DNA from 2 places in the Clostridium oceanicum genome. Region 1 is predicted to be linked to the other one. Evidence: riboswitches for the same ligand, from Rfam matches in the RefSeq annotation. Region 1 holds a riboswitch; the other holds the start of a gene.
What was found. Region 1 has a riboswitch for FMN ahead of ABDZ71_RS14610 (ECF transporter S component). Riboswitches for the same ligand answer to the same signal wherever they lie in the genome.
Positions count from the first base shown of each region.

Region 2: another riboswitch for FMN. It lies ahead of ribD (bifunctional diaminohydroxyphosphoribosylaminopyrimidine deaminase/5-amino-6-(5-phosphoribosylamino)uracil reductase RibD); the one in region 1 lies ahead of ABDZ71_RS14610 (ECF transporter S component).

Region 1 is NZ_BAAACG010000013.1:117,233-132,500, forward strand. Features, by position in the region: gene recD2 (SF1B family DNA helicase RecD2) at 1-1,888, shown strand, start outside; gene ABDZ71_RS14575 (competence protein ComF) at 1,904-2,923, shown strand; gene ABDZ71_RS14580 (ComF family protein) at 2,896-3,573, shown strand; gene hpf (ribosome hibernation-promoting factor, HPF/YfiA family) at 4,048-4,575, shown strand; gene secA (preprotein translocase subunit SecA) at 4,755-7,265, shown strand; one part of gene prfB (peptide chain release factor 2) at 7,396-7,473, shown strand; one part of gene prfB (peptide chain release factor 2) at 7,475-8,500, shown strand; gene ABDZ71_RS14600 (M28 family metallopeptidase) at 8,565-9,911, opposite strand; gene ABDZ71_RS14605 (Tex family protein) at 10,030-12,186, shown strand; FMN riboswitch at 12,342-12,458, shown strand; gene ABDZ71_RS14610 (ECF transporter S component) at 12,550-13,176, shown strand; gene ABDZ71_RS14615 (hypothetical protein) at 13,309-13,473, opposite strand; gene ABDZ71_RS14620 (hypothetical protein) at 13,528-13,662, opposite strand; gene ABDZ71_RS14625 (hypothetical protein) at 14,048-15,268, shown strand, end outside.
Region 2 is NZ_BAAACG010000019.1:273,892-291,553, forward strand. Features, by position in the region: gene ABDZ71_RS17750 (ABC transporter substrate-binding protein) at 1-953, shown strand, start outside; gene ABDZ71_RS17755 (DUF4491 family protein) at 1,286-1,591, shown strand; gene rlmD (23S rRNA (uracil(1939)-C(5))-methyltransferase RlmD) at 1,875-3,233, opposite strand; gene ABDZ71_RS17765 (DNA-binding protein) at 3,259-3,621, opposite strand; gene ABDZ71_RS17770 (sulfite exporter TauE/SafE family protein) at 3,867-4,622, shown strand; gene ribH (6,7-dimethyl-8-ribityllumazine synthase) at 4,763-5,227, opposite strand; gene ABDZ71_RS17780 (bifunctional 3,4-dihydroxy-2-butanone-4-phosphate synthase/GTP cyclohydrolase II) at 5,324-6,529, opposite strand; gene ABDZ71_RS17785 (riboflavin synthase) at 6,720-7,376, opposite strand; gene ribD (bifunctional diaminohydroxyphosphoribosylaminopyrimidine deaminase/5-amino-6-(5-phosphoribosylamino)uracil reductase RibD) at 7,469-8,572, opposite strand; FMN riboswitch at 8,777-8,895, opposite strand; gene ABDZ71_RS17795 (MBL fold metallo-hydrolase) at 9,193-10,092, shown strand; gene ABDZ71_RS17800 (HNH endonuclease signature motif containing protein) at 10,179-10,583, opposite strand; gene ABDZ71_RS17805 (endospore germination permease) at 10,834-11,979, opposite strand; gene ABDZ71_RS17810 (spore germination protein) at 12,118-13,524, shown strand; gene ABDZ71_RS17815 (Ger(x)C family spore germination protein) at 13,555-14,646, shown strand; gene ABDZ71_RS17820 (PTS sugar transporter subunit IIC) at 14,804-15,880, opposite strand; gene ABDZ71_RS17825 (DNA-binding domain-containing protein) at 15,984-16,859, opposite strand; gene ABDZ71_RS17830 (ATP-binding protein) at 16,866-17,662, opposite strand, start outside.

The DNA of each region.
Region 1 (15,268 bases):
AGAGATAGAAGGTATTGGTAAAAAGAAAATAGAAACTATAAAATCTTCTTATGAAAAGCAAAGAGAAGTAAGAAACATTATGATATTTTTCCAGCAATATGGAGTTACTGCTAACCAGTGTGTAAAGATACATAAAAAATATGGAGTTAATTCTATAAATAAAGTACGTAAAAATCCATATATACTTACAGAAGATATATCTGGTATAGGGTTTAAAACTGCTGATAAAATTGCTAAAAGTTTAGGGATAGAAGCAGATTCACCTTTTAGAATTCAAAGTGGAATAACCTATATAATAAACCAGTTTTGTGCGTTAGGAAATACTTATATGCCTATGGATAAACTAAAAAAACAAGCAATAGATATTTTATGTGTTAAAGAAGAAGAGATTGAAAGAAATATATATGTAAGTGTTTCTGAAAATAAACTTAAGATAGAGGAAGCTTATAATAATAAATGTGTATTTAATTTACCCTACTACTATTGTGAATTAGGAGTAACTAGAAAGATATTAATGTTATCTTTAAATGAGTATAAAGATTTAAAAATAGATATAGAAAAAGAAATAGGAATATTTGAAAAAAGTAATAGTATAACTTTTGCACCATCACAAAAAGAAGCCATAAAAGGAGCTTTTGATAATGGGGTTGAAGTAATTACTGGAGGACCTGGAACTGGTAAAACTACTATAATAAACTGCATAACGGATATATTTGAAAAAGCCAATATGAGGGTATTTATGGCAGCTCCTACAGGAAGAGCAGCAAAGAGAATGTCAGAATCTACAGGACGAGAAGCTAAAACTATACATAGACTATTAGAGATGGGAATAGGAGAAGATAGGGAAGGATTATTTTCAAAAAGTGAAGATACTCCATTAGAATGTGATGTAATTATTATAGATGAAGCTTCTATGATAGATATAATGCTTATGCATAGCTTGCTTAAGGCTATATCTTTAGGCACAAGACTTATTATAGTTGGTGATGTGGATCAACTTCCTTCTGTAGGTCCTGGTAACGTTCTTAGAGATTTAATAGATAGTAGATGTGTTAAGATTGTTAGATTGAAAGATATTTTTAGACAGTCAAAGGAAAGTATGATAATAGTAAATGCCCACAAAATTAATAGTGGAGAAATGCCCTTATTAAATAAAAAAGATAAAGATTTTTATTTTATAGAATGTGAAGATCCAAATAAAATTTCAGATACTTTAATAGACCTTTGTAACAAAAGGTTACCAAAATTCAATAAAAAGTGGGATAAAAAGAAGCATATACAAATACTGTCCCCTATGAGAAAAGGAATACTTGGAATCAATAATTTAAATGTTCATTTGCAAGAAATTTTAAATCCTAAAGATAAGGATAAAAAAGAAATAAGTTTTAAAGACACTATATTTAGAGTTGGGGATAAGGTTATGCAAATAAAAAATAACTATACCCTAAAATGGACTAGAAAATATAGTGAATTAGAAAAAGATGGTGTAGGGGTATTTAATGGAGATGTAGGATATATAGAAGACGTAGATGAAGAAAAAAAGACAATAACTGTATTATTTGATGAAGATAAAAGGGTAGTTTATGAAGATTTATATTTAGATGAAATAGATTTAGCATATGCTGTAACTATACATAAAAGTCAAGGAAGTGAATTTCCAGTGGTTATTATACCAATGTTTATGGGTCCGCCACTTTTAATGAATAGAAATCTCCTTTATACAGGAATAACAAGAGCAAAAAAGTTAGTTGTATTAGTAGGATCTTTAAAAGCTACTAGTTTTATGATAAGCAATAATAAGAGCTTTGAAAGATTTTCACTTCTTAAATGGAGAATAGTTAATGTAATAGAGAATGGGCTTTCAAGTGAAAATAATGATAACAATTAAAGGAGAGTAGTTTTTATGACTTTATTAAAAAAGTATGGTTATGAAAAACATGAACCTAGTGAAGTCTTAGATTATATATCTTCATGGTGTAAGAGTGAAGAAAGATTTTTAAATGTTATAGCAATACCTTATAATGATTGTAAATTTTTTGTTGATATTATATTATATTTTATAAATCATGGCAAAAATATATTATATGTAACTAATGAAAAAAAAACAAATGTAAAGATAGTTAGATATTTAAAAAAGCTAACAGGTTTTAATGATTATTCTTATGTGAAAAATCCAAAAACTAAAGTAGAATCAAAGTTAAAAATAACAGATTTTAATATAGGGGATTATTTAAATGAAAAATTTGATTTAGTAATATATGATGATATAAGTAATTTTTCTTTTCATAGTAAAGAAAATATACAAAGATTAATAAAATCTAAGCTTAAAAATGAAGGCAAAGCTATATCCTATTCTATTGAACCAATACTTCCATATTATAGACACTTTTATATACCTTTTAGAGAAGATAAAATGCCTATAATAGAACCTAGGATTATGATTACTAGAATAGATCTTAATAAAGAAATACCGTTTATAATGTATGATTATTTAGAATGGTCTATAAAGTCTAAAAGAAAAGTTATAGTTTATACTTCATCTAATAGGGTTAGTGAAAATTTATATAAATATATAAATAACAACAATATTAATTTTGGTGTTAGTGTAACTGTAGATAAAAATTATAAAAACTACAAAAAGATTGACGAATTTATGAAAAGTGAAAAAGGTATAATAATAACCAATAATTTTAATAACATTCCTTGTAACATAAAAAATACAGATCTTATAGTTTATGGAGCAGATTCTTTTAATTATAAAGAACTTGTTTATTTATGTGGAGTAGTTGGAAGGAGTGAATATAATTTTAGAGGAGAAATTATGTTTTTAGCTAATAGTGAAGAGGAAAGTATGGATAAAGCTAAAGATATAATTAGAAACTTTAATAAAAGAGCATGGAAAATAGGTTTATTGAATTTATAAAATATATAGGAGATTGTGTTTTAGAGGTTATATATCCTCATACTAACAATTGCATAATATGTGATTCTTATGTAGAAAATAAATTCTTATGTAGAAATTGTGAAAATAAAATAAAATATTGTTATGATCCTTATATAATTGATAAAAATGGGTTAAAAGTTAAAATATATTCAGTAGCCTACTATTCAGGAATAATTTTAGAACTTATTATAAGACTTAAATATAAAAGTGATTTTAAAAGTGGAGAAGTATTAGGATTTTTAATGTATAAAAAAATATTAAAAGAAAATTTAAATATAGATTATATAACTTATGTTCCTTCTACTAATAAATCCCTTAAAAAAAGAGGTTACAATCAAAGTAAATATTTAGCTAAAATTATAGGTGATTATACGAAAATACCTATAATTAATCTTTTAACTAAAAATGATAATGCTAAAGATCAGATTGGCTTAAATAAAGAAGAAAGATGGAAAAATGTAAAAAATAGCTTTAACTTAAAGTTTAAAGAAAATATTGAAAATAAAAATATACTTTTGGTAGATGACGTTTTAACTACTGGAGCTACTACCTTTTATTGCTTTAAAGAATTAAAAAAATTAAAGATTAATAATGTTTTTGTATTGACTGCAGCCAAAAGTCGTGTATAATTTAAATGTAATTAAATTAGGTTTGTGGTTGAAAGTCGATGCCAGTCGCAGGCGAAGCGATCCACGTAAGTTAAATAAAATATTTAATGAGCATGGTGCGGTTTAGAAGTAAGACCTGCCGTTTCACAAGATGAAACGAGAGAACTATTAGTGAGAGGCACAACACCGGGTAGCAAACGTTCCAGCAGGCGAGTGTGGGGTCAAAAACCAGGTCAACTAATTTGATTGTGAAAATAAGATTCATATTTATATGAGTCTTATTTTTTTATACAGCAAATGTTAAAGGACAAGCTAATAGTTATTATTATTTAATATTTATATAATTAAACTTAATATTTTGTAAATTCTAAATAATTGTGTTGTATTTTTGTGTTAAAAGTATTAAAATATATTTAAACAATAAAAAACAAACTTAAATAAAAAATAATAAATTTAACTATAACCCATAATTGGGACAGAAAGAGGGGCTGAAGAATGAAAATAAATGTTATAGGTAAAAATATCAAGGTAACAGAAGCCTTAAGGGATACTGTGGAGAAGAAATTATCTAAGTTAGACAGATTTTTCAACCCAAATGTGGTGGCAACTGCTACACTAAGTGTAGAGAGAAACAAACAAAACATAGAAGTTACAATTCCTTTTAATGGAGTAGTATTAAGAGGCGAAGAATCAAATGGAGATATGTATGCTTCTATAGATTTAGTTATAGGCAAATTAGAAGGACAAATTAGAAAACAAAAAACAAAACTTCAAAAAAGAAAATATAATGATTCATTGAGATTTAAATATATACCTGATAGAAAACAGGAAGAAGATGATGAACCTAAAATAGTAAAAACAAAAAGGTTTGCAATGAAGCCTATGTCATCTGAAGAAGCAGTGTTACAAATGGAGTTAGTTGGACATAATTTCTTTGTATATAAAGATGCAGATACTGAAGAAGTAAATGTAGTTTATAAAAGAAGAGATGGAGATTATGGATTAATAGAACCAGAATTTTAACATAAAATTAATATAAAAGGTTGTGCAGCAGACTTTTCAAGTGTGCTGCATTAATTTTTATAAAAAATTAGCATGTTTTACAAAATTTATACCTTATATATAGCTTAATAAGTTGAATGGTATATTGTTAAATGATATAATTTTAAAAGATTAATAATAAATAGCGAGGATGAAAAAATATGAAGCTTTTTGATAAATTATTTGGAACTTATAGTGAAAGAGAACTAAAAAGAGTCAATTCTACAATAAATAAAATAGAATCATTAGAACCTCAGTTTAAGAGTTTAAAAGATGAAGATTTTAAGCCTAAAACAGAAGAATTTAAAGAAAGAGTAAAAAATGGTGAAACATTAGAAAGTATTTTACCAGAAGCTTTTGCTTTAGTTAGAGAAGCAGCTGTTAGAACTGTAGGCTTAAGACATTATAAAGAACAGCTTATAGGTGGAATTATACTTCACCAAGGAAGAATTGCTGAAATGAAAACTGGTGAAGGTAAAACATTAGTTGCTACATTACCTGCATATTTAAATGCCTTAACAGGAAAGGGAGTACATATAGTTACAGTAAATGACTATCTTGCAAAAAGAGATAGAGATATAATGCTTCCAATATATGAATTCTTAGGATTAACAGCAGGAGTTATACTTCATGATTTAAATAATGATGAGAGAAAAGAAGAATATAATTGTGATATAACATATGGAACTAATAGTGAATTTGGATTTGATTACTTAAGAGATAACATGGTTGTTTATAAAGAAGAAAGAGTACAAAGAGAGCTAAACTTTACTATAGTGGATGAGGTTGACTCTATTCTTATAGATGAAGCTAGAACTCCTCTTATAATATCAGGACAAGGTGAAAAATCTACGGAATTTTATAAAGTAGCAGATTATTTTGCAAAATCACTTATTGCAGAAAAAGACTTTACAATAGATGAAAAAGCTAATTCAGTAATACTTACAGATCAAGGTGTAGAAAAAGCAGAGGATTTCTTTAAATTAGAAAACTACGCTGATCCAGATAATATGGAAATACAACATCACGTTGTTCAGGCATTAAAAGCTAACTATATGATGAAAAAAGATAAAGATTATATGGTTAAAGGTGAAGAAGTTCTTATAGTTGATGAATTTACAGGAAGAGCTATGGAAGGAAGAAGATATAGTGATGGTCTTCACCAAGCTATAGAAGCTAAAGAATCTGTAAAAGTAGAAAGAGAATCTAAAACTTTAGCTACAATAACTTATCAAAATTACTTTAGAATGTATAATAAGTTATCTGGTATGACAGGAACAGCAGAAACAGAAGAAAATGAGTTTAGAGAGATATATGGATTAGATGTATTAGTTATACCTACTCATAAACCTATGATAAGAAAAGATCAACCAGATTTAGTTTATAAAACAGAAAAAGGGAAATTCAAATGTATAGTTGAAGAAATAACAGATAGAAATAAAAAAGGTCAACCAGTCTTAGTAGGTACAGTAAGTATTGAAAAATCAGAGCTTTTATCTGATATGCTTAAAAGAAAAGGTGTTAGTCACCAAGTTTTAAATGCTAAATATCATGAGAAGGAAGCAGAAATAATATCTCATGCAGGAGAATATGGTGCAGTTACTATAGCAACAAATATGGCAGGTCGTGGTACGGATATTAAGTTAACTGAAGAAGCAGAAAAAGCTGGTGGACTTGTTATAATAGGAACAGAAAGACATGAATCAAGAAGAATAGATAACCAATTAAGAGGTCGTTCAGGTCGTCAAGGAGATCCAGGAGAATCAAGATTCTTTGTATCTTTAGAAGATGATCTTATGAGAATATTTGGTTCTGAAAAAATGCAAAATATAGTTGAAAAACTTGGATTAGAAGAAGATGAAGCAATAGAAAGTAAGATGGTATCTTCAGCTATAGAAAGTGCTCAAAAGAAAGTAGAAGGAAATAACTTTGATATAAGAAAAACATTACTACAATATGATGATGTAATTAATAAACAAAGAGAAATTATATATAAACAAAGAACAGAAGTATTAGAAGGTGAAGATTTAAAAGATCAAGTAGAAGCTATGATAAAAGATCTAGTTGATCAAACTGTAGCTAACCATATTTCAGGAGAAGAAGAAGAATTTGAAAATGAAATTAAAAATTTAGTTGAATACTTAGAAGATATATATCTTCCTAAAGATACTATAAGAATAGATGATATTTTAAAATTATCTGATGATGAAATAAAAGAAAAATTATATGAAACAGCTAGAGTAATATATGATGCTAAAGAAGCTGAAGTTGGAACAGAACAAATGAGAGAAATTGAAAGAGTTATATTACTTAGAGTAGTTGATACTAAATGGATGGATCATATAGATAACATGGAACATTTAAAACAAGGTATAGGACTTAGAGCATATAAACAACAAGAACCAGTTCAAGCTTATCAATTTGAAGGTAGTGAAATGTTTGAAGAGATGATTTACAATATTAAAGTAGATACTGTAAAATATCTTTACCATGTTCAAATAGAAAAAGCACCAGAAAGAGAGCAAGTAGCAAGAGAAACAACTACTAATTATGATAGTAGTGAATCTTCTAAAAAAGAGCCTGTTAGAAATGAAAATAAAGTTGGAAGAAATGATCCTTGTCCTTGTGGAAGCGGGAAAAAGTATAAAAATTGTTGTGGAAGAAGAGCTTAAAATATATAAAAAAACCAGGAATCATTAATTGGTTTCTGGTTTTTATATAGATTATTTTTAGGTATATGAAAATAAATAATAATTGACTAATTATTTATTTAAATGTGCCCTATAAGAGGTGGAGTTTTATATGATATTACAATTTGAAGAATTAACAGATAATCTAAATATTTTAATGGATACTATAAAAGAGATTGGAGAGTCTCTTTGACAAGGGAAAATTAGAAAATAGAGTATCAGAACTACAAAATAAAATGCAAGAGCCAGATTTTTGGCAAGATGTATCAAAGGCTCAAAGTATAAGCTTAGAAGAAAAGTCTATAAAAGATAAGCTTAATAAATTTAATAATATAAAAACAAGAATAGAAGATTTAGATATTTTAATACAAATGGCTATAGAAGAAGAAGATTATTCAATGAAAAAAGAAATCTTTAAGGAATATAAGCTTTTAAGTGATGATATTAACAATTTTAAAATAGAAACACTTCTATCTGGTGAGTATGATAAAAATAATGTTATAATGACACTTCATGCAGGGGTTGGAGGTACAGATGCCCAGGATTGGACTGATATGCTTTTTAGACTTTACACTAGATGGGCAGAAAGAAAAGGACTTAAAGTTAAAATATTAGATTTAATAGACGGAGATGAAGCAGGTCTTAAAGGTGTTACTTTAAGAGTAGTTGGACAATTTGCTTATGGATATTTAAAATCTGAAAAAGGTATACACAGATTAGTTAGAATATCACCATTTAATTCTAATGGCAAAAGGCAAACTTCTTTTGCATCAATAGAAGTAGTACCAGAGCTTACTCAAAATCAAGAAATAGAAATAAAAAGTGATGATTTAAGGATAGATACTTATAGGGCAGGAGGAGCAGGAGGACAGCATGTAAACAAAACAGAGTCTGCAGTTAGGATTACTCATATACCTACAGGAATTGTTGTCCAGTGCCAAAATGAGAGAAGTCAGCATACAAATAAAGATACTGCTATGAAAATGTTAAAATCTAAATTAGTAGAGCTAAAAGAAAGAGCTCACAAAGAAAAAGTTGAAGATTTAACTGGAGAGTTAAAAGATATTGGATGGGGAAGTCAAATAAGATCTTATATATTCCATCCATATAATTTAGTTAAAGATCATAGGACCAATGTGGAAACAGCTAATACAGGTGCAGTTATGGACGGAGATATAGATATGTTTATAATGGAGTACCTAAAGGGAAATTTTTAGATGATATAAAAAAGATGACTTCTTTTTATAGAAGTCATCTTTTTTAAGGATAAAGAAAACTTTGCTAAGCTTTTTTCTTTTTATATATTTTAGGGATTAAAATTATTAAAACTAACCCAGTTAAAGATACAAAAATTATAGGTTTATAGTATAAAATAAATATATTATTTGAGAAAGCAAGATTAACTATTTCTTTTGAGGATATATTGTAACATCTTTTTATAGATTCTTTATTTATAAAATCAATTTTGTCTTTAGGAGTGTGTATTTTAGAAGAATCGTTATCGCAAAAAGTTATAGCTTGAATATTTTTTTCTCTAAAAGGACTATGATCGCTAGAGTCTTCAAAAATATAATTAAAGTTTATTTTACTATTTGAACATATAGAAGAAACATTTTTTATAAGAGGTGTATTTATTGTATCTTTTTTAGATCCCATTATACAAAGGGGTACAGATTTAGCTCCACCTATCATATCAAAATTTAAGACAGTACTACCTTTTAAAACTTTGTTAAAATCTTTTAAAAAGGCTTTAGAGCCTAGAAAACCAAATTCTTCTGCATTAAATCCTACAAATATAATATCTCTGTCTGGTTTTCCTAAAGATTTAATGTATTTACTCATTTCAAGCATAAAGCAGGTTCCAGAAGCATTATCTAAAGCACCAGAATATATTGTGCCATTTAAATCTTCCCCTACATGATCAAAGTGAGCAGATAGTACAATAGGAGGTTTTGATGAGTCTTTTCCCTTTATACGTCCAACTACATTATTTAAAGTCGTTTTTTCTACAGTATAAGGTATAAAGCAATTAATTCTATAACCTAAGTCAACATTATGTTTTAATTCTTCAAAAATTTCTTTTGTAACCATTATATACATACCATGTGGAGCATCTTTCATAAAAGAACTTCTAAAATTTAATTTGTTTTCTGGGCTAGAAAATATCACAAAATGTTCTTTATCATCTTTTATTTGAATAAAATCTTTTTTCATTACAATATCACTTTCTTTGTTGAAAGAAAAATTATTTTTTCTAAAATTAAGCATATCTTCTTTAAAATCTTTTCCATAGGAATATTCTTTTACTACTTTATCTTTATTATTTAATACTTTAAGGTAAGGTTTATTATTTTGTTTTTTAGGATAATAACAAGAAAAAGATTGAAAATAGTTGTTTTTATAAGGAAGTATATTATTTTTTTTAAAACTGCTTTTTACAAATTCTGATGCTGCAGTATTTTCTATACTACCAGGTAGCCTCCCTTTAAAACTATCAGATGATAAGAAGTCTATATTTTTTATAACAGAATCTACATTAAATTTTTTTATACAAAAAAATTTTTGTAAGCTCAAAGACAAGGTTACAAATAGAAGTATTATAACTAAGTATTTAATTGCTCTTTTCATATAATTCTCCTTAATAGTGTTTATAATTAAATTTATATTAGTTTGATAAAATATATATAACTGTTATAATATATTTTTAGTGACATTATTTATAATTTAATAGTTTTCGGAGGTAAAAATGAGAAATATAAACGATATATTAGCTAAAGAGTTTAATTTATCTATTAAGTATATAGAAGCAGTAATAAATTTATTGGATCAAGGGAATACAGTTCCTTTTATAGCAAGATACAGAAAAGAAATGACAGGAGGCATGAGCGATAGCCTTTTAAGAGATCTTACAGATAGGCTTACTTATCTAAGAAATTTAGAAAGCAGAAAAGAAGACGTTTTAAGAATAATAGATGAACAGGGAAAACTAACAGAAGAATTAAAAAAATCTATTTCAAAAGCTGAAACTATTACAGAAGTAGAAGATTTATATAGACCATATAAACCTAAGAGAAGAACTAGGGCAACTATTGCAAAGGAAAAGGGGTTAGAACCTTTAGCAAATTGTATATGGGAAGGAAGTTTTAAAGAAGATATAATAGCATATGCTAGTGAATTTATAGATGAAGAAAAAGAAGTTTTGAAAGAAGATGATGCTCTTCAAGGAGCAATGGATATAATAAGTGAAATTATATCTGATGAAGCAGAATATAGAAAATGGATAAGAAAGTTTGTTGAAAGAGAAGGGGTTATAGAAACAAAAGGGAACAGTGAAGATACAACTCCTTATGAAATGTATTATGACTATAATGAAAAAGTAAAAACAATACCTTCTCATAGAATATTAGCTATAAATAGAGGAGAAAAAGAAAAAATATTAAATGTAAAGATTACTTGTAATCAAGAAAAAATAGTAGAATATCTTAATAAAAGATGTTTAAAAGGAAATAAACAAACAGATACTTATATAGAAGAATCAATAAAAGATTCTCTAAAAAGATTAATATATCCATCAATAGAAAGAGAAATAAGATCTCAGCTAACAGAAAAGGGAGAAGAAGGAGCTATAAACATATTTAAAGAAAATTTAAAGGCTCTTTTAATGCAATCTCCTATAAAAGGAAAAGTAGTTTTAGGATATGACCCAGGATTTAGAACAGGATGTAAAATAGCAGTTTTAGATGAAACAGGTAAACTATTAGATACAGCAACAGTTTATGCTACAGCTCCACAAAATGATGTAAAAGGTTCTATAAAAACATTAAAAGAATTAATATATAAACATAATGTTGATGTTATATCTCTTGGAAATGGAACTGCAAGTAGAGAATCAGAAGAAGTTATATCTGAGCTTATAAATACAGTAAAAGAAGAAAAAGGAAAAGATGTTTACTATGTTATAGTATCTGAAGCAGGAGCTTCTGTATACTCAGCTTCAAAATTAGCATCAGAAGAATATCCTGATATAAATGTATCTTTAAGAGGAGCTATATCTATAGGTAGAAGACTGCAAGATCCTTTAGCAGAACTTGTTAAAATAGATCCTAAATCAATAGGAGTAGGACAATATCAGCATGATGTATCTCAAAAGAGATTAGATGAATCTTTAAAAGGTGTAGTAGAAGATTGTGTTAATGCTGTAGGAGTAGATTTAAATATAGCTACACCATCCCTTTTATCTTATATAGCAGGGGTAAATGCTTCTATTGCTAAAAATATAGTAGCCTATAGAGAAGAAAAAGGAAAATTTGAAGGAAGACGTGAGCTTTTAAAAGTTAAAAGATTAGGTGAAAAAGCTTTTAAGCAGTGTGCAGGATTTTTAAGAGTTATGGAAAGCAAAGAATGTTTAGATAATACTTCAATCCACCCAGAATCTTATAAAGCTACAAAATCACTTTTAAAAATCTTAGGATACAAAGTAGATGACATTAAAAATAATAATCTAAATGATATAGATACAAGAATTAAAGACTTAGAATTAGATAAAATATGTGAAGAAATAAATATTGGGAAACCAACATTACTTGATATAATAAAAGAAATCAAAAAACCTGGAAGAGATCCAAGAGAAGAATTACCTAAACCTATATTAAAAACAGGAGTAGTTGATATGTCTCAATTAAAACCAGATATGGTTTTAACAGGAACAGTTAGAAATGTAGCTGACTTTGGAGCTTTTGTAGATATAGGAGTTCATCAAGATGGATTAGTACACATAAGTCAGCTTTCAGATAAATTTGTAAAACATCCTTTAGATGTAGTTAAAGTAGGAGATATAGTTGAAGTTAGAATTTTAGAAGTAGATGAAAAAAGAAAGAGAATATCTTTAAGCATGAAAAAATAATTAGCATATATTTTAGTATAAATTTATAAAATTAAATGTAAGAAATAAAAGTAAATTGTGAAAATTTTAAAAAATATTATATATTACGTTATTTAGATAGTTGAATAAAAAAAATAATTGATATATAATAGTAAATGAAAAATATATATAATAATATATATCTTCAGGGCGGGGTTAGATTCCCCACCGGCGGTAAAGCCCGCGAGCCTATATAGGCATGATTCGGTTAAATTCCGAAGCCGACAGTAAAGTCTGGATGGAAGAAGATGCAATTGCGATTTTAAAGCCCTGATATTTATCAGGGCTTTTTTTACTTGTAATTGTACCTCCCTAAAGATTATAAAAAATTAGGAGGTTAAAAATATGCAAGATAAAAAATTAAATAAACTAGTAAAGGTTTCTATACTTGGGGCTATTGCATTTTTAATTATGTTTATAGAAGTGCCAATTCCAATATTTCCTGAATTCTTAAAATTAGACGTAAGCGATATACCAGCACTAGTTGGAGGGTTTGCATTAGGACCTGTATCTGGAATAATGGTAGAACTTATAAAGAACATACTTCATGGAATATTTAAAGGAGGAACAGCTTTTGTAGGGGAAGCAGCAAACTTTTTCGTAGGATCTGTCCTTGTAGTTGTAGCTTCGTTAGTATATAGAAGAAATAAAAATAAGAAAAATGCGGTTTTAGGATTAATTTTAGGAACTATAGCAATGTCAGGTGTAGCTGGAATATTAAATTATTATGTATTACTACCTTTATATGAAACATTGTTACATTTTCCAATTAAAGCAGTAGTTGCTTTAGGAAATAAAGTAAACCCAAAAGTTACAGACTTAAATTCATTTATAATATGGGCTATAATACCTTTTAACATTCTTAAAGGAGTAATAGTTTCAGCTATTACAGTTTCTATTTATAAAAGTGTATCTGTTGTTATTAATAAAAGTGAAAATACTAGTAAGAAATTAGCTAATAATAGATTGTAATTTAGCTCTTTAGAGGAGTTAATAAAGATAGTATTATAAAAAAAGTAGCAATACCAATTATGTTGGTAGGCTACTTTTTTGTTATACAGTTTTAAAATTTTTAATATATAGCTATTATATTTATATATTTTTTTATAATACTATGATACCTAGGTTTATAGCAGTTTCTGTAAAGCCAGAAACAATTCCTATAGCAAAATCTCTAAAAGCATCATATATAGGATTAATATCTGCAATTGCTAGTAAAACAAATATTAACATTCCTAGGGTAAAAATAGTTTTTTTCTTTTTATTCATATAGATAACCTCTTTTAAAATATATTTTTTAGACATAAGTTTTTAAAATTCTACTTACAAGGGTTCTACCATACCATCTATAAATCCATTAACAGCAGATTCTATTGCATTTTTTAATATAAAAACTACTATTAAAAAAAGAATAATTTTAATGGCAATAAATAAGTATTTATTTTTAGTTTTATACATTTAAATATCATCTCTTTTATATTGATTTTACTTATTGAAATATATTACAAAAATAGTTTATTATTCTAATACGTTGTTGTTATTATATCAACAATAATCTCCATTTTCAACCAACATATGTAAAGATATATTATGTGATTTTATGATTTTTAGTCAATAAAATAGTTTTTATAAAGATATATGCATCTATTCTTTTTATTTAAAATAAATCTAAATTTAATATATAAACTATTAAATTTATTTTTATCATAAGTACCTAATTTTTGTACAAAATGATATTATATTTTTGTAGAGAGATTTAATAATAAATATGGAATTTAATACTTATTAAATATAAATACTTTTGTATACGATAATTAAGCAAAGTTATTGAGAGGTGAATTGAATGCCAAATATTATTCCAGTAAATAATTTAACTAATATTAAAAGTAAAAAGCTATCTACCAAATTGTCATTTAAAGTAGATGAGGTATTTAGAGCTAAGGCAATTGGTGAAGGAGAAAATGGAAATGAAGTAAAATTAAAAATGGTGGATGGTTTTGAATTTACAGCTTCTCTTGAAGAAAATAGCGAACCTTTAAAAGAAGGTATAACAAAATTTAAAGTGGTAGGCCGTGAAGATGGAAAAATTAAATTAAAAGTTTTAAAAGATAGCGGTGAAGGTAATAAAAATATATCTAAAGATTCTATAGAAAGTTTAATAGAAAAATTAGATATAAATATAAACAAAAAAGAATATGCTATTTTAGAGAAAATGGTAAAACATAATATTCCTATAACAAAAGAGAATATATCTGATGTGATGAATTTATTAGATTTTGCAGCTAAAGCAAAGTCTAGTCCAAAGGAAATAGAGGATTTTATTAAAGTATATATGGAAAGCAGGAATATAAGTCCTAACAGTAAAGAAGGACAAGCTATAACAAATATACTAAAAGACGTATTTAATAATATGAAAAATATGAGTGAAGAAGATTTATTTTTATTTTTAGAAAATGGTATAGATTTAACTTCTGAAAATATAAAAAGTTTCAATGACACATTTAAAGGAACTAATTCTATCTATAAGGGATTAAAGACAGTTGAAAATTTAGTCAAAGATAATAATGTTCAAAATGAAAATAAATTAAATAATGAAAATCCAGATTCAGTTAGTATAAATAATACAAAAACTGAAAAAGATTTAGCTTCCAATATAAAGAATTTAATTAATGAGATTGATAAAGAAATTAATAATGGTTCAAATATTAAAAATCAGCAAAGTAATATAAATCAACCTAGAGAAAATACAAATGTAGATCAAAAAAGTAATATAAAAGAAAATAAAATATTAAATACTTTAAAACAATTGATTAATTCTGGGAATAAAGAGAATGTTTCTATAGCTAAAGAGATATTAGGGAAAATGGATAGTACTACTCAAAAAAGTATATTACAAAAATTAAGGAGTGAAGAAAGTTTATCTTTAAAAGATGGAGATAATAGTTTAAATAATGCTAGTAAAGAAGTAGTTTCTAATAAAGAAAGTATTATTAATAAAGAAAATAATAAAAGTACTTCTTCAAATTTAAAAACTTTAGATAATGGAAATATTTCTAAGGAAAAT
Region 2 (17,662 bases), on a different contig from region 1:
TTTTATCATTATGTATGAGTTTACTTGTAACAAGTGCAATATTTATAGGTTGTGCTAATAATGATAAAAAAACAAATGTAAAAAAAGATACACCTAAAGAAATTAATCTTACATATGTTAAAGCCCCTCTAAATGTTCCATCTATATTAGAAAAGAAACAAAATTCTTTTGATAATGCTTTTAAAAAAGATGATATTAAAATAAATTGGCATGAAATAACATCTGGTCCTAAACAAACTCAAGCATTAGCTTCAGGAGATTTGCAAATTCTTCATGCTCTTGGGGGTACATCAGCTATATTAGCTAAAGCAAATGGTGTAGATTTAAAAATAATAGGTATATATAGCAGAGCACCAAAAGCTTTTATGATAATAAGTAATAATCCAGATATAAAAACAGCTAAAGATTTAAAAGGTAAAAAGATAGCAGGTCCTAAAGGTACAGTACTCCATCAATTATTAGTAGGAGCTTTAGAAAAAAATAATTTAACAAGTAAAGATGTTAATTTTATAAATATGGGATTACCAGAAGGTTTTGCTGCATTAAATAATAAAAATGTTGATGCTGCCCTATTAGCAGGTCCAGTTGCACTAAAAGCTATAAAAAATGGTGGTAAAATAGTAGCAAATGGAGAAGGAATAGTTGATGGTACAATAGTAACTGCAGTTAGCAAAACATTTTTAGAAAATCATAAAGATTTAGTAGATAAATTTAAATCTACCCATAAAGAAACTTTAAAATTTATGAAAGAACATGAAGAAGAAACACTAAAAAAAGTATCTCAAGAAGTAGGTTTAACTATTGAAGAAACAAAACAAATGTATAAATGGTATGATTTTGATATAACAATAAAAGATAAAGATATTAAGGAACTTCAAAAAACTCAAGACTTTATGATTAAAAATGGACTTCAAGATAAAAAAATAGATATAAAAGAACTTATAAGTAAGTAAATTTTAATAGGTAGCTAGTTTCATATAAAAACGAGCTACCTACATTTCATATTATATTGGTAAGTAGATAAATTTGTTTTTTTACACAAATCTATCTACTTACCTTTTTAATATTCTATAATATTTTTTCAATATCTATTATAATTTTACTATATTATTAATATTTAAATTTTTTAATATGTAATTTTTATTGAAATTAGTTTAATAATTATATGATTACTTTCATACCATAATATACTAATATATTTACATAACTTTTATTAAATTACATATTATAGTAACATATCACTAAATATTATTAGTTATATTAATACCTTTAAGGAGGAATCCAAATGAATTATTTAGGTGCTTTTCATGGATTAATTGCTTTTATATTAATAGGACTATTTCATCCTATTGTAATAAAATCAGAATATTATTTAGGGAAAAAAAGTATATTTATTTTTGTGTTATTTGGAATCTTTTCATTATTAGTATCATTCAATACTAAAAATATAACTATATCTACTTCTTTAGGAGTATTTTCTTTTTGTTGTTTTTGGAGCATAAAAGAAGTTTGTGAACAAGAAAAAAGAGTTTTAGAAGGAAGATTCCCTCAAAACCCTAATAGAATATATAATAAAAAGCTCAAGCAATAAATCATTAATTACACTTTTTAAAACTTCTCACCTACACTATACAAAATAAATACTAATGAATAAAAAGATTTTCACTCAATATATATCTTTTAAAACCTTAGAAAATATATAAATGATAAATCTATATGGTACTTTTATTCGTAAAATCCATTTAATTTTAAACTATTTTATTATTAAAAAATTTATGTTTTTTAATAATAAAATAGTTTGCCACTAACTAAACATAACCAGTGGCAAACCGGTGGAAATCAACTGTTTTATACAAAAATAATGGCTAATATTATTAATTTTGCTTAATTAATTTAACTACAGTCTCCACATGAGGAGTAGATGGAAATAAATCCATTATTTTAATTTTTTCAGTTTGATAGCCACGTTCTCTTAAATACTCTAAATCATCAACTAAAGTTTTAGGATTACAAGAAACATAAATTATTTCTTTAGGATCAAATTTAGCTACATATTCTAATGCTACCTTATGAACTCCTGGCCTTGGGGGATCTAATATTACTATGTCTGGTTTTTCATGTATATCCTTTATTACCTTAGCTACATCCCCAGCTATAAATTCACAGTTTGTAATGCCATTTAATTTAGCATTCTCCTTTGCAGCCTTAACAGCCTCTTCTATAAGTTCTATTCCAATAACTTTTTGTGCATCTTTAGCTACGATCTGTCCTATAGTTCCTGTTCCACAATAAAGGTCAAATACTACCTTTGATTTAGCATCTCCCATAAACTCTTTTACAATGCTATAAAGCTTTTCTGCACCTTTAGAATTAGTTTGAAAAAATGACTCTGGGGATATTTTAAATTTTAAACCTAAAATATCTTCCATTATATAATCTTTTCCGTAAAGAACTTCTAATTTATCAATTTGAACTACATCAGATAATGAATCATTAATTGTATGAAGAATTCCTTTTATTTGACCTAAATATTTTTCATTTAATATTTTATCCTTTAATTCTTTAAAATCAAATTCCATTTGAGAAGTAGTTACTATATTAACTAGGATTTCTCCTGTATTTTTACCTTTTCTAATAACTAAGTTTCTTAAATATCCTTCATGACTCATAACTCTATATTTAGGCATATCTTTCTCATTAAAATAGTTTACTACTAAATTTAATATTTCTCTAAAATCACTATCTACAATTTTACATTGATCTACATTAACTATAGAAAAGCTTCTATTTTTAACATGCATTCCAAGAGTAAGATCTCCGCCTTTTTCCATATCACCAAAAGTAAATTCCATCTTATTTCTATATTCATATTTTTCTGGACTACTTTCTACTCCTAAAAATTCAAAATCTTTTATATCTTTATTATGGAATAAATTTAATACCTGCTTTTCTTTTAATTTTAATTGATCTTCATAAGGTATATATTGTATGCTACATCCTCCACATATTCCAAAGTGAGGACATACAGGTTCTATAGCTTGTGGTACATTTTCAATTATTTTTATAAGTTTAGCTTTAGCATAATTTCTTCTTTTTTTAGTAACTCTAGCTAATACCTTTTGACCTTCTACTGCACCTTTTATATAAACGTCTAATCCGTCTTGTTTAGCTATACCTACACATGGAAATTCTGAGCTTTCTATAAAAAATTCATATTCTTTTCCTTTTCTCATTGGTCAATTTTTCTTCCTTTCAAAATTAATCTTTTTTCTTTTTTTTCTTATATACATAATTAATGGAAGGATAAAATACAGATACTATTAAAAATATTATAAATAACATTCCCCATGGGTCTATAATATAATAACCTAGTATGTATTTAAAAATCAACCCTAATATGGCTAATATGCCTACTGATATAAACATAGTTCCTAATGTATTAATTATTCCTTTTTTCAAAAGATTTGAAAAAGTAATTTTATCAGATTTATCTTTACTGCTAACTTGTTTGTTTTGAGTTTTATCTATTTCTTTATCTATAGTTTGTGTTTGTACTTCTTCCTCATTTTTTTCTTTTATATCATTTTCTTTAGAACTATTGTTATCTTTATTTTCTTTCATATATATTCCTCCTTTTAATTCCAGCAACAAATACTATTATGCTACAGTAAAATCTATATGTAAATACTAGCATCCCAATAAAATTTATAAAATTTTATTAACAATTTAAACAAATATACAAATTTGTGAATGGACCTATTTTTTTATTCTGCTATAATGTATGTAAATTAAATGATATTAATAAAAAAAAACTATCATTTAATAATAAAACTATACATAATAATAAAAGATTGGAGTGTTATTTATTGCTTATTAAAATCTTATTCCTTTGCTTTGTAGGCTTCCTTGCAGCTATAATAGATGCTATAGCTGGCGGCGGAGGAATTATAACTATCCCTGCCTACCTACTTTGTGGTGTACCTCCTCACATTGCCTTAGGAACAAATAAACTCTGCGCAAGCTGTTCTGCTGTTACAAGTTCTTATGGTTTTATCAAAAGTGGAAAGGCTAATTTTAAGCTGTTAAAAATGTTAATACCCTTTAGTTTAGTTGGAGCTATCTTCGGTGTTAATACTGTTCTAGGCTTAGATCCTAAATATCTAAATGTAATAGTACTTGTATTACTTTTTATTGTTGGTATTTATACCTTATTTTCAAAAGATATTGGTATGGAAAATAAATTTAAAGGACTAAATAAAAAAAATATATTTTTAGGAATTATAATTTCTTTTTCTTTAGGCTTCTATGACGGTTTTTTTGGTCCAGGCACTGGTGCATTTTTAATATTTGGACTTACAGCTGTATTTAAATTTGATTTTGTACGTTCTTCTGCTAATTCCAAAATTTTAAATTGTACTAGTAATTTAACCTCATTATTATTATTTGCATTTAATAGCAAAATAAACTATTCTATAGCTATTCCAGTAGCTATATGTATGATAATAGGTGCTAGATTTGGTACTAAACTTGCCTTAAATAAGGGTTCAAAATTAATTAAACCTATATTTGTAACTATGTCTTTATTAGTAGCTATTAAAATGCTATACCAAGTAGTTGCTTAAACAAAAACATATAATATATTTACATTAATATTATATAATTCTCTTTATAATAAAAAAGCATATGTACAAATATTACCTATTTGCTACATATGCTTTTAATTTATTATTTAAACTTTATTGTTACTAAATGAGATTAATACCTAATTTAATTCTTTTATAAGACTAACCATTTCAATAGCTGTCATTGCAGCATCATACCCTTTATTTCCTGCTTTTGTTCCTGCTCTTTCTATTGCTTGTTCAATATTATCTGTAGTTAATACTCCAAAACTTACTGGTACTCCTTTTTCTAAAGATACATGGGCAATACCTTTAGATACTTCATTAGATACATAATCAAAATGAGGAGTAGATCCTTTTATTACAGCTCCTAAACAAATTAACGCATCATATTTATCTTTTTCCACCATTTTTTTAGCTATAAGTGGTATTTCAAAAGCTCCTGGCACCCAAGATATCTCTATGCTGTCTTCTGAAACTCCATGTCTTTTTAAACAATCTATAGCACCACTTAATAATTTAGAAGTAATAAATTCATTAAATCTTCCTACCACTAGTCCTATTTTGAAATCTTGTCCTGTAAGTTTTCCCTCAAATACTTTCATTCTAATTCCTCCTGATTTTTTAATATTTTTGCTTAATTTAAAAAACACAATCTATATTTATTTAATATAATTACAAATGCCTTTTAATCTCCTTAACTAAACTATTTTTAACATATGTCCCATCTTTTCTTTTTTAGTTTTTAAATATTTTATATTTTCTTTAACACAACCTACTTCTAGTGGTACCCTTTCTACTATCTTTAAATCAAAACCTGAAATTCCACTTATTTTTTTAGGATTATTAGTCATAAGTTTTATATTTTTTATTCCTAAATCTTTTAATATTTGAGCTCCTACCCAGTAGTCCCTTAAGTCTTCCTCAAACCCTAAAGCTAAGTTAGCTTCTACAGTATCCATTCCTCCATCTTGAAGATGGTATGCTTTTAATTTATTTAAAAGACCAATACCTCTACCTTCTTGCTTCATATAAACTACTGCACCTTTTCCTTCTTCTTCTATCTTTTTAAGAGCTACTTCTAATTGCTGTCCACAATCACATCTTAATGAACCAAATACATCTCCAGTTAAGCACTCTGAATGCATTCTAACAAGTACAGGTTCTTCTCCACTTATATCTCCTTTTACAACAGCCATATGTTCTTCCCCTGTTAGTAAATTTTTATATCCTATTGCCTTAAAATCTCCATATTTACTAGGTAATTTTACTGGCTCTTCTCTTTGTACTAATTTTTCATTTTTTATTCTATAATCAACTAAATCTTTTATAGTTATAATTTTTATATTATGTTTTTTGGAAAACTCTATAAGGTCTGGTACTCTAGCCATTTCACCGTTATCTTTCATAATTTCACATATTACTCCTGCAGGATATAATCCAGAGAGCCTTGCAAGGTCCACCGCTGCTTCAGTATGACCTGTTCTGACTAATACTCCACCATCTTTAGCTTCTAGTGGAAATACATGTCCTGGTGTTAAAAAATCTTCTGGCTTAGAATTTTTATCTACTATTTTTGAAACAGTAAAGGCTCTCTCATAAGCAGAAATACCTGTAGTTGTACCTACTGCATCAACAGATACAGTAAAGGCTGTCCCAAAAGCATCACTATTTTCTTGAACCATTTGTTTTAGTTTTAGCTCTTCTAATCTTTTTTTAGCTACAGGAGTACATATAAGACCTCTAGCTTCTTTAGCCATAAAATTAACTTTATCCCCAGTAGCTTTTTCTGCAGCTATTATTAAGTCACCTTCATTTTCCCTACCTTCATCATCAACTACTATAACCATTTCTCCCTTTTTAATATCTTCTATAGCATCTTCTATCAAACTAAATTTAAAATTCATAGTTTCCACCCTTTCATATAACAGAATATTCTTAATTTAATATTTAAAATTATTTTCACTTTATAGCTTCTTTAATAAATTCAATTTTTAATAACACATATCTTCCATTTATATATGTTATATAAAGTTTTAATACTTCTCTACTTTAAACTTTTATATAGTTAAAGTTATACCTTTCTAAAGTATAGTATTATAGAAATCCATATCTATTTAAAAAATTCTCATCTATATTAGTTTTTATTTTCTTGTCTTTATTTTCTTTAGAGTTTAAAAATTTAAATATATATTTTCCTATAACGTCACACTCTATATTTATTTCATCACCTTTTTTATTGTAAATAAGAGTTGTTTCTTTTTTAGTATGTGGAATTAAACTTACGGAAAAATATTTTTCTGTAACATCTACAACAGTTAAACTAACTCCATTTAAAGCTACTGAACCTTTTTTAACTATATAACTTAATATATCTTTAGAAGAGCTTATATATATAATAGTAGCTATACCTTCTTTTTTAACATCAATTATCTTACCTACTCCATCTATATGTCCACTTACCATATGTCCACCTAAAGGTTTATTTAAAGTTAAAGCTCTTTCTAAATTTACTAAGCTATTTTTTTTAAGGAACTTTAAATTACTTTTTCTCATAGTTTCTGCCATAACATCTACAGTAAAATTTTTTTTATCAAATTTTGTTACTGTAAGACACACTCCATTAACGGCTATACTATCTCCTAAAGAAATACTATCTAAAACTTTATCTCCTTCTATTTCAATATCTAAAAAATCAGATCCATTTTTTATACTTAATATTTTCCCTATTTCCTCTACTATTCCAGTAAACATAATCTCCCTTCTTTCTTAATATAATTTGATTATTTATAAAGAAAATATACAAATAATCACTATAACTTTATAAAATTAAGTATTTTCTTTAATTATTTATTTATATATCCTTCTATTAAAATATCTTCACCAATAGTTTCTACACTACAGCTAGATAAGGTAAATACATCTTTTAAATGGCTTATTCCTTCACCTTCTATCATGGCTTTTGATTCTTTCCCACCTATAATCTTAGGAGCTACAAAGCACATAGCTTTATCTACTATTTTTTCTTTTAATGCTGAAAAATTAAGTGTGCCTCCACCTTCTAATAAAATACTATCTAATCCTTTTTCTCCTAAAACTTTCATAAGATTTTTTAATGGAACTCTTTCTTCTTTGTTTCCCTTAAGTTCAATTATATTAACTCCAATTTGTTTTAAATATTCTTTTTTTTCTTTATTACACTTATCTGTGCAAGCTATATATATTTTTCTGTCATTTACTGTTTTTAATATTTTACATTCCTTAGGAATTTTAAGTTTAGAATCTATTACAATAACCTTTGGATCTCTTCCTTTTTCTATTCTAGTTGTTAAAAGTGGATCATCCTTTAAAACAGTATTTATTCCAACCATTATTCCCATATATTCATTTCTTACACTATGGACTTTTTCTCTTGATTTTTCTCCTGTTATCCACTTAGATTCTCCTGTTTTAGTAGCTATTTTCCCATCTAATGTAGATGCTGTTTTCATAAGAACAAAAGGCTCTTTTGTAGTTATATGTTTTATAAAAACCTCATTTAACCTTTTACTTTCTTTTTCCATAATCCCATTTATCACTTCTATACCACTATCTTCAAGAATTTTTATACCTTTACCTGATACTTTAGGATTAGGATCTTTCATTGCTATTACTACTGTTTTTATCCCTGATTTTGAAACCGCTACAGCACAAGAAGGAGTTTTCCCATAATGAGAACAAGGTTCTAAATTAACATATAAGGTAGCCCCTTTTATGTCCTTTTTAGCATTTTTAAGTGCATATACTTCTGCATGTGGCCCTCCATAATATTTATGATACCCTTCACTTATAATCTCTCCATTTTTAACTATAATAGCTCCAACCTTGGGATTAGGATTAACTAATCCTTTTCCTTTTTTAGCTAAATCTAAAACCTTTTTCATATAAAACTCATGATTTATTTTTTCCACAGAAAATCCCTCCTTACAAAAACACAGAAATAATTTTTTTAAAATACACTTAAGTAATATAAATTTAAAATACGAGATGTTTATTTTAATGTACTTAAATAGGGGTTTTTACATAAAAATAAGTCCCTGGATTATCTCCAGAGACTTATAGTAAATTATATATTAAATACTAAAATTCATAATTAATTAGCTAATCAATACATAAAAACCCTATCTTTCATCCAGACTTTAACTGTCGGTCTCGGAGTTTCACCGAATCATGCTTATAAAAGCTCGCGGACTTTACCGCCGGTGGGGACTTACACCCCGCCCTGAAGGATTACTTCATTATTTAATTTTCATCTTTCAATATAAATAATACATCTAATAAAACAAGCTGTCAAATATATTTTTTTAATATACAAAAAAATATCTCTTTAGTATATAATTCTTAATATAAGGCATATAAAACTAAATAAAAAGTAAAAAGAATATACTTTGTAAAATATAACAATTTAAAATCTGCTAGTAGTTATTGTATTAACATATTTTAAAGAAAATCTATTAAAGAAATTACTACCTAACTAGTTATTTTTTTAATATGCCTAAATAAATACTATAATAAAAAAAGGTGTGACTTTATGAAACTTACTAAAATAAAAGGAAACAGCTATTATATAAATTTTCCTACCAATATTGGAATTTATACTTTCAAAAATAAAAATTGCCTTATAATAGACACTGGTAAAAATAAATCTGATGGAAAAAAAATAGAATCTGTTATTAAAGAAAATGGTCTTCATCCTAAATATATAATAAATACTCATAGCCATTTAGACCATTGTGGTGGAAATAATTATTTTAAAAATAATTATCCTGGATGCATAACTTATTCTTCTAAGAAAGAAAAAATATACATGGAAAATAGTGAAATTCATCCTTCTATTCTATTTTCAGCATCACCTATAAAAGGACTTATTAAAAGTACTCATCCTATAGAAGTTGATTATATATTAGACTATGGATTAAATAAAATTAACGATGATAAATTTCAAATTATATCTTTAAAAGGACATTCTATAGAACAGATAGGTATAGTTACTCCTGAAAAAGTATGCTTTTTAGGAGATTCATTATTCAGCTTAGAAATAATAGAGAAATATTCTATGCCCTATTACTATAGTATAGAAGATGCTTTAGAATCTTTAAATAAAATCAAAGAAATAGATGCTGATTGTTATGTAATAAGTCACTCAAAGGATTTAATTTCAAAAGAAGAAATTTATGATTTAATAAATAAAAACATAGAAAATATAAGAAAATATATAGATTTAATTATGGAATTATTAGAGCAACCTTTAACAAAAGAAGATTTACTTGAAAACATTTGTGTTTTAGAAGATATAACTTTAGATTTTAATCAATATCATTTAGATTTAGCTGCTGTATCTGCTTTTATATCATATTTATATAACAAAAATCTTATAGATTACTCTATTGAAGAAGGTAAACTCTATTATTTTAAAAAAACTAATGTATAAAAAAAACAAAAACATAAATATAAAAATTATAAATAAATACAAAAAGAGTGACAGGAAATTTCTGTCACTCTTTAAAATATTATTATTTATGCTAAATTCAATGCTACATATTCATCACAATTAAACATCTCATACAAGCTATAGTTATTATTTCCCATAAGCCTATATATTATCTCTTTTGTTTTATAGCCTTCCTTGTATCTTTTAAATCCTTTTACTATTTTTTTTGCTTTATTTTTATTTATAGAAAGTTTAATTTGGAGTTCAGAAATAGTATAGTACTCCTTCTCTAGTAAATTTTCTAGCTTTTCTTGGAGTTCTAACTTATACTTTAGATCAACATTTTCATTTTTATGCGGTCCATATTTTCCTCTATGATGTTTAGCACATAGATATTTATAATTTATTTCTATATCCATTCCACCTTCACACTTATGAACAATATGATGAACTTCCGCATGTTCTTTACCACATATTTCACATCGTGACAACAAGGCTTCACTCCTTATTCTATAGATTTTATTTATTTTATTATAACATAGAATTTAAAATATATTTCTGTAAAATTTCGGAATATTTTATTAATTTAAAATAATAAAAAAAAATTATTAGATTTATCCTAATTAAAAAAAACAATATTATCTTTAATATTATAGTATCATTTTTTTTATTTTAGGTTCTTATTTTATTATACATTTAACTATAAATTTACTTTAATCTATAAATATCTAAGTACTATTATTAATTTTTCCTTTTTCTAAGATGTTGACTTCCTTTTAAATTACCTTTATTTTTCTTATTTTTATTCATATTATTTTTTATGCTAAAAATAAGAAAAACTACAATAGGTATTACAAAAAAATTAACAAAACAAATATATGAATATACTTGAAGGGTAAATAAAAGCCTATATATATTTTTATTTACAATCAAACATAAAACTCCAGCTATTATACTAATTATAACAATTATTATTTTCCTTTTATTTTTTATATTTAAATGCTTAATAGCTATTAGTAAAGCCTCAAAAGCCACTATGTATTTTATAAACCATCCTGCTACCATCTGCAGCATTACAAATAACTCTCCTACTTCTAAAATTCCAAAATAACTTGCAAGTTCTGTTTGTACAAGTTTAGGATAAGCCATAGTTACAGCTCTATCTATACCAAAAGTAGATATAACCCCTGTAGTAGAAACTATAATCATTTGTATTACTATAATAAGACCAATTATTGATATTTTTTTTACATTTTTTTTATTTTTAATTTGAGAAATATAAAAAGCTGATATTAAAATATTAGCATATAATCCTAAAATTTTAATAGTAGATTTTAAAAACCCAAAGGATATACCATTTTCAAATATAGGAAATAAATATTTTAACTTTTTATATTTAAAAGTTAAAAATCCTAAATTTATCCCTGCAACACATATAAATGATATTCCTAATATTGTAGTTAATATTATAGCTTTATTTCCTTTAAACATAACGTATATAGAACTTATTATAAACATAGCCATTATAAACCATATTGGTGTATTTTGTAACAAATTAGTGTGTAAGCAATTAGCTTCAACACTACAACTTTCTACTAAAACTAAAAATAGATTTATAATAAGAACACTAAATAAAAATCCTCCTATATATTTACCAAAGGCACCTTTATAAATATCCCACATATCATATTTTTTTGTTTTTTTCATAACACGGATAATATATAAATAATAAAAAAATATTATAACTGAAGCTATTATAGTTCCTACCCAGCTACTATTTCTTCCATCTACTAAAAATACTACTGGATAGGTTTTTAATGAAACTATAGCTACTCCTATTATTATAAAAATCATATATTTAGAATTTATCTCAAATATCGCTATCACCTCTTAACTTAACAAATACTATCTAATTAATCCCTATTTATTTATATATTATTAATTAAATATCTTTACAAATTAATTCTTGACTTTTTTTATAATATTATTCCCTTTAAAAAGGAATACTAAAAATAGGTGATATATATGAATTATAAATATCTTGATTATATAAAAGATAAACTTAAAAACAATTTTGATATTGTATATAGAAAATTAAACCATAAAAACACTAATTTATGCATGATATTCGTAAGTAATTTATGTGATTCTAAATTTATAAGTAATTATATAATATATCCTATAATTAAGGATGAAAATTTTTCTTATACAATAGAAAGTCTACAAGAAAATATAATATCTGCAAATTCTGTAGGAATTGTAAAAGATAAAGATGATGCTATAATGCATATTTTATCTGGAGATGTAGTTATTCTATCTGATTCTAGTAAGGAAGTTATGTATATAGAAGCTAAAGGCTTCGTTAAACGTAATGTTTCAATTCCTTCAACAGAGTCTGTTATTAAAGGACCTAAAGAAAGCTTTACTGAAGTTTTAATGGATAATATTTCTTTGATTAGAAGAAAACTTAAAAATCCTAATTTAAAAGTAGAAAATTTCACCATAGGAAATACAACAAATACCTTAGTAGCTCTTTGCTATTTAGAAGGAACAGCTCCCCAGAAATTAGTAGATGATATAAAAAATAAAATACAAAATATAAATATAGACGTAACCTTAGAATCTAATTCTATTGAAGAAAAACTTTCCTATAATAAAAGTTTTTTTGATACTACATCTACTTCTGAAAAACCAGATGTAATTTCATCTAAAATAATTGAGGGAAGAGTTGCATTAATAATAGATGGTAGTCCTTTTGTTATTACTGTTCCTCACTTTTTCATAGAAAATATACAAATGGCAGATGATTATTATACTAAAAAGTCTTTTGCAAACTTAAATAGATTTATAAGGTGGATTGCTCTTTTTATTTGTTTATTTCTTCCTGGAATGTATTTAGCTATAACTACTCATCATTTTCCATTAATACCTTATGTCTTTGTATTTAGACTAGCTAAATCAAGAGCTGGAGTTCCTTTTCCTACTATAATAGAAGTGTTACTTATGACTTTCTTTTTTCAATTAGTTAGAGAAGCTGGTCTTAGATTACCACAACCTATAGGTCAAAGTATGAGTATTGTTGGAGCTCTAATTTTAGGTGATGCTGCTGTTGGAGCAGGTCTTGCTTCTCAAACTACTATGGTTATTGTTGGAATTACATCAATATCAACATTCTTAGTACCTAAATTTTATAATGCTGTAGCTATGTGGAGTATTGTTTTTTCAATAACCAGCGCTTTTGGTGGATTACCTGCTTTTTATTTAACCTTCTGTGTATTTTTGTCTCATATATCCTCTTTAGAAAGCTGCGGTTATCCTTACTTATATCCTATAGGAACTTCAAATAAAATTAATGCTAAAGATATTCTAAGTAGAAATGACTTAGAATCTAGTAATGATCCTATACCATCTGATAATAATAATAATAAATAAGATTCAAAATCTTTTAGAGGATGATAAACTATGAAAAAATTAATTGCTATTTTATTAATTATAAGTAACATAACTTTAGTAGGTTGTTATAGTTATAAAGATATAAACAAATTATTATTTGCTACTGCTATAGTTGTAGATGTAGTTAATGATTTACCAGTAATTTATGTAGAGGCTTATAAAGGTGTTCGAGATGAACCTGGTCAAAATGATAGAGTTATATTTAAAGGACAGGGTCAAACCCTTATGGAAGCTGTAAAAAATCTAAATTTAAGTGCTTCTAATGAAATTAACTATTCTCAAATAAAAGCTATAGTTTTCACAGAAAATGCTGCTAACTCTGATCTTGAAAAATTTATAGATGTTTTAGAAAGAAATCAACAATTTGTAATGAGAAGCTTTGTTTGTATATTTGAAGGTAGTGGTGATGAGCTTTTAGATATAAAAATACCTGATGAAAAATTTTTAGGAATTTTCATACATGATTTAATAAAAAATGTTAAAACTCTTTCTAATTCTATTACTTTAACACTTAATGATTTTTTAAACAAAAGAGTTATGCCTAGTAAATCTGAAGTAGCAACTTTCATTAAGTTAGATAGAACTAATACTAAAAATAAAATTATATTATTAGGAGGAGCAGCCATAAAAGATGGAATATATAAGTCAAGGTTAAACCCTGATGATACAAAAGGTTATAATTTTCTTGAAGGTAAATCTGGAAAAGGTGTGTTTCAACTTGCAAATCCTCATGTTAAAGATAGTATAATAAGCATGGAAGTTTTATCTAACAAAACAAAAACTAATTTTGAATACAAAGATGGAACAGTATATATGTATAAAAATATAAAAGTATCTTCCACAATAAGCCAAAGCCAAGATAAATTCTATGGCAGCATAGATGAATTAGAAAAACTAGATGTTATGGCAGAAAATCTTATAACAAAACTATGTAAGGGCACTTTTACTAAATTTAAAAAGAAAAATTTAGACATATTTGATATAGAAAATGATTTTCATAGAAAATATCCTAACATAAAGATAGATGACATAATAACTAAAACAGAACTTAAAATAAATGTTGATGTTAATATAACTGATACAGCTCATATAATTAACTAGTAACTTAATTAAAAATTTAAAGTAAAAATAAATTTTTTCTAATTAATAAAGTGATTAAATAATAAAATTTTATTATTTAATCACTTTATTTTTAATTTAAAAATTCAAGTAAATAACTATCATCTTTTACTTATTATTTATTTTATATATTTTAAAATTAAACTGTCTTTTCTTTTATAGTAAGAGTTCCTTTATTTATTGGTTTTTCAGTATTAGATTTTAAGTTATTACAGTTATCTTTTTTATTTTTTAATGTTATAACTATTTGAGATACAACTGTTCCTCCTATAACTCCACCAACTATTGCCCCTATAACTGCATATATAACTGACATTGGAGGATTAAATCCAAAAGGTGCTAATAATCCTGGAATAGGTGATGCTGTTCCTGGTGCATTATCTATTATATTAAAATATGCAGCACTTAATCCGGCTAACCCTCCTCCTATAAAGTTAGCACTATAAATAGGTATTGGATTTTTAGTTATAATATTTGCTTGAGTGAGTGGTTCCATCATTACTGCTATTATATTACTTCTGTCCCCTAATTTTAATCTTTTAAACATTATTCCATTTGTAAAAGATCCACCTACACATGCAATAGCTGCAATTCCCATTGCAAGACCTTTAAGTCCAAGCATAGCTGTTACTGCCATAGAACTTATTGGAGATGTACATATTATCTTCATAATACCTCCAAGTAAAAATCCCATTAATATAGGTGATTGCTCTGATGCTACTGATATAACGTTTCCAATATTTATAAGTGTAGAGTTTACAATAGGGTCTGCTTGAACTGCAATAAATCTAGCAAGTGGTGCTAAAAGTAATGCTCCAAAGATAATATTTATTCCTTCTGGTAGTTTTTCTTCTATTTTAGGAGCAATTAAACTTATTATATACCCTGCAAAAAATCCAGGTAAAATACCTAATCCTCCTACTGCCACACCTGCTGCAACTGCATAAACTGGGTTAATTCCAATACTAAGTCCAACTAAAATTGCAGCTGCAGGTCCACTCAAACTTCCTGCAGTAGCCCCAACTTTTCCTAAAAATGAAAAATTCAAAAGATTTCCCGAAATATATTTATGTATAGCCTCTATTAAAAATGTTGTTACCGCAGCATTTGCTAATCCAGACATAGCTTTATCACCTTTAGGTGCCTTAAAACTAAATATAGAAAATAATGCTAGTGTAAAAATAAGAAGCCCCAATCCTTTTATTATAGTAAACACTAAAACTCCCCCTACTTTTTGTTTATTTTTTCACAATTATAGTAACTTATTAAATTCAAAAAGTAGAAAAAAGTTTCAAAAAGTAATATAAATTTTCAGACTTTTATGTATTTTCAGAGTAATATAACAATCCTAATATGAATTTTTTCAAATCAACCTTACCTCTTTTTTTATTTTTACCTCTTATATGATTCATTTCAATTCTTACTTGCTGAAAATCATATAATGTATTTGAATACTGCTCAAATACTAAATTCATATAATCTTCTATACCTAAATTAGCTAAATTAACCAATCCTGAATAAGCAGCTCTTCTCATTCTCTGTTCCATAGATTTTGGACTTTTAGTAAACTTTAAACATAAATCCTTTATACTTAAAATTTCCAGTTCTTCTTTTTTGTTTGATAAATATTCTACCATTTTTAATATATCTTCGTAACCTAGCTTACCCATTATACCAATTTTGCTCATAATTTTTTTTATATCATCTAAATTTATATTATCTTTTACTTCTTCATTATATTTTTTAAAGTTATTGTTTTTACTCTCTAAGGCTGGATCAATTCTACAATTTAGTAATGTGTTTTCTATTTGCCTAAGTTTTCTACTCATAACCACTTTTTCAGAAACTTTTTTTATAACATTTTCAACCTCTAATGCATTAATTGGTTTATTAATATAATATTCTATTCCACTTTTATAGGCTTTACCTATTATGCTCTTGCACAGTATTTTAGATATCATAATAAATTGAACATACTGGTTCTCTTTTTTTATTTCTTTTACCATAGTAATGCCATCTTTTTTTTTCATAAGTAAATCCACTAAAACTATATCTGGATTACATTTTTTTATTTTTATTTTACCCTCTATACCATTAGTTGCAAAATCTTCAACTTCCCCTAAATTTCTATCTGCTATTATCTTTTGAAGCATTTTAATAATAGCTATATCATCATCTATTATCATTATTTTCATTTTATTTTAATTCACCTCTATATCTTTAGATATACTTATAAAAAACTTAGTTCCCCTTCCAACTTTTGATTGAAGTTTTATCTTTCCTTTTAGTTTATTTTCAATAATATCTTTAGTTATAGAAAGGCCTAACCCTCTATTTATCTTACCTGTCTCATAATTTATTTTTGTTGAAAACCCTGGCTCATATATATAATTATAATCTTCTTTTTCTATTCCACATCCATTGTCTTCAAGGATAAACTCACATATTTTTTTATGTTCAATAACTTTTAGGGTTATAACTCCCTTTTCTTTATGATCTATTGCCTCTATAGAATTAATAAATAAATTTCTAAGTATAGACATCAAAAGATAATGATTTTTAATTACAAAATTGCTTTTTATATCAAAATTTATTACTATTTTTATATTTTCTTTTAAAACATATATTTCTGTTTCCATGCTTTCTTTTAATATAGCAACTAATTCTTTAATTTTCATTCCTTTGTCTTCGATTTTATTTGATAGTATTCCATCTATTCCTTCTGCAACCAATGCATACTCTTTTTTTATTTCGTGAATATCTTTTGCTAAACTAAGTGCATTTTCCTGCCAATTTTCTTCTTCAGTTTTTGATTGTATATTTTCATATAACTTATATGCATCAGCCATAACATCCTCTACATTACACATGCTCTTTTTTAACCAATAGGTTTCTGTTTTTATTTTAGATATCATAAAAACTAATTTTTTATAACGATCTTCTTGCTCTTCCTTTATTAAAAGCATTTTATTGTATTTTATATAGACAATAACTGTAA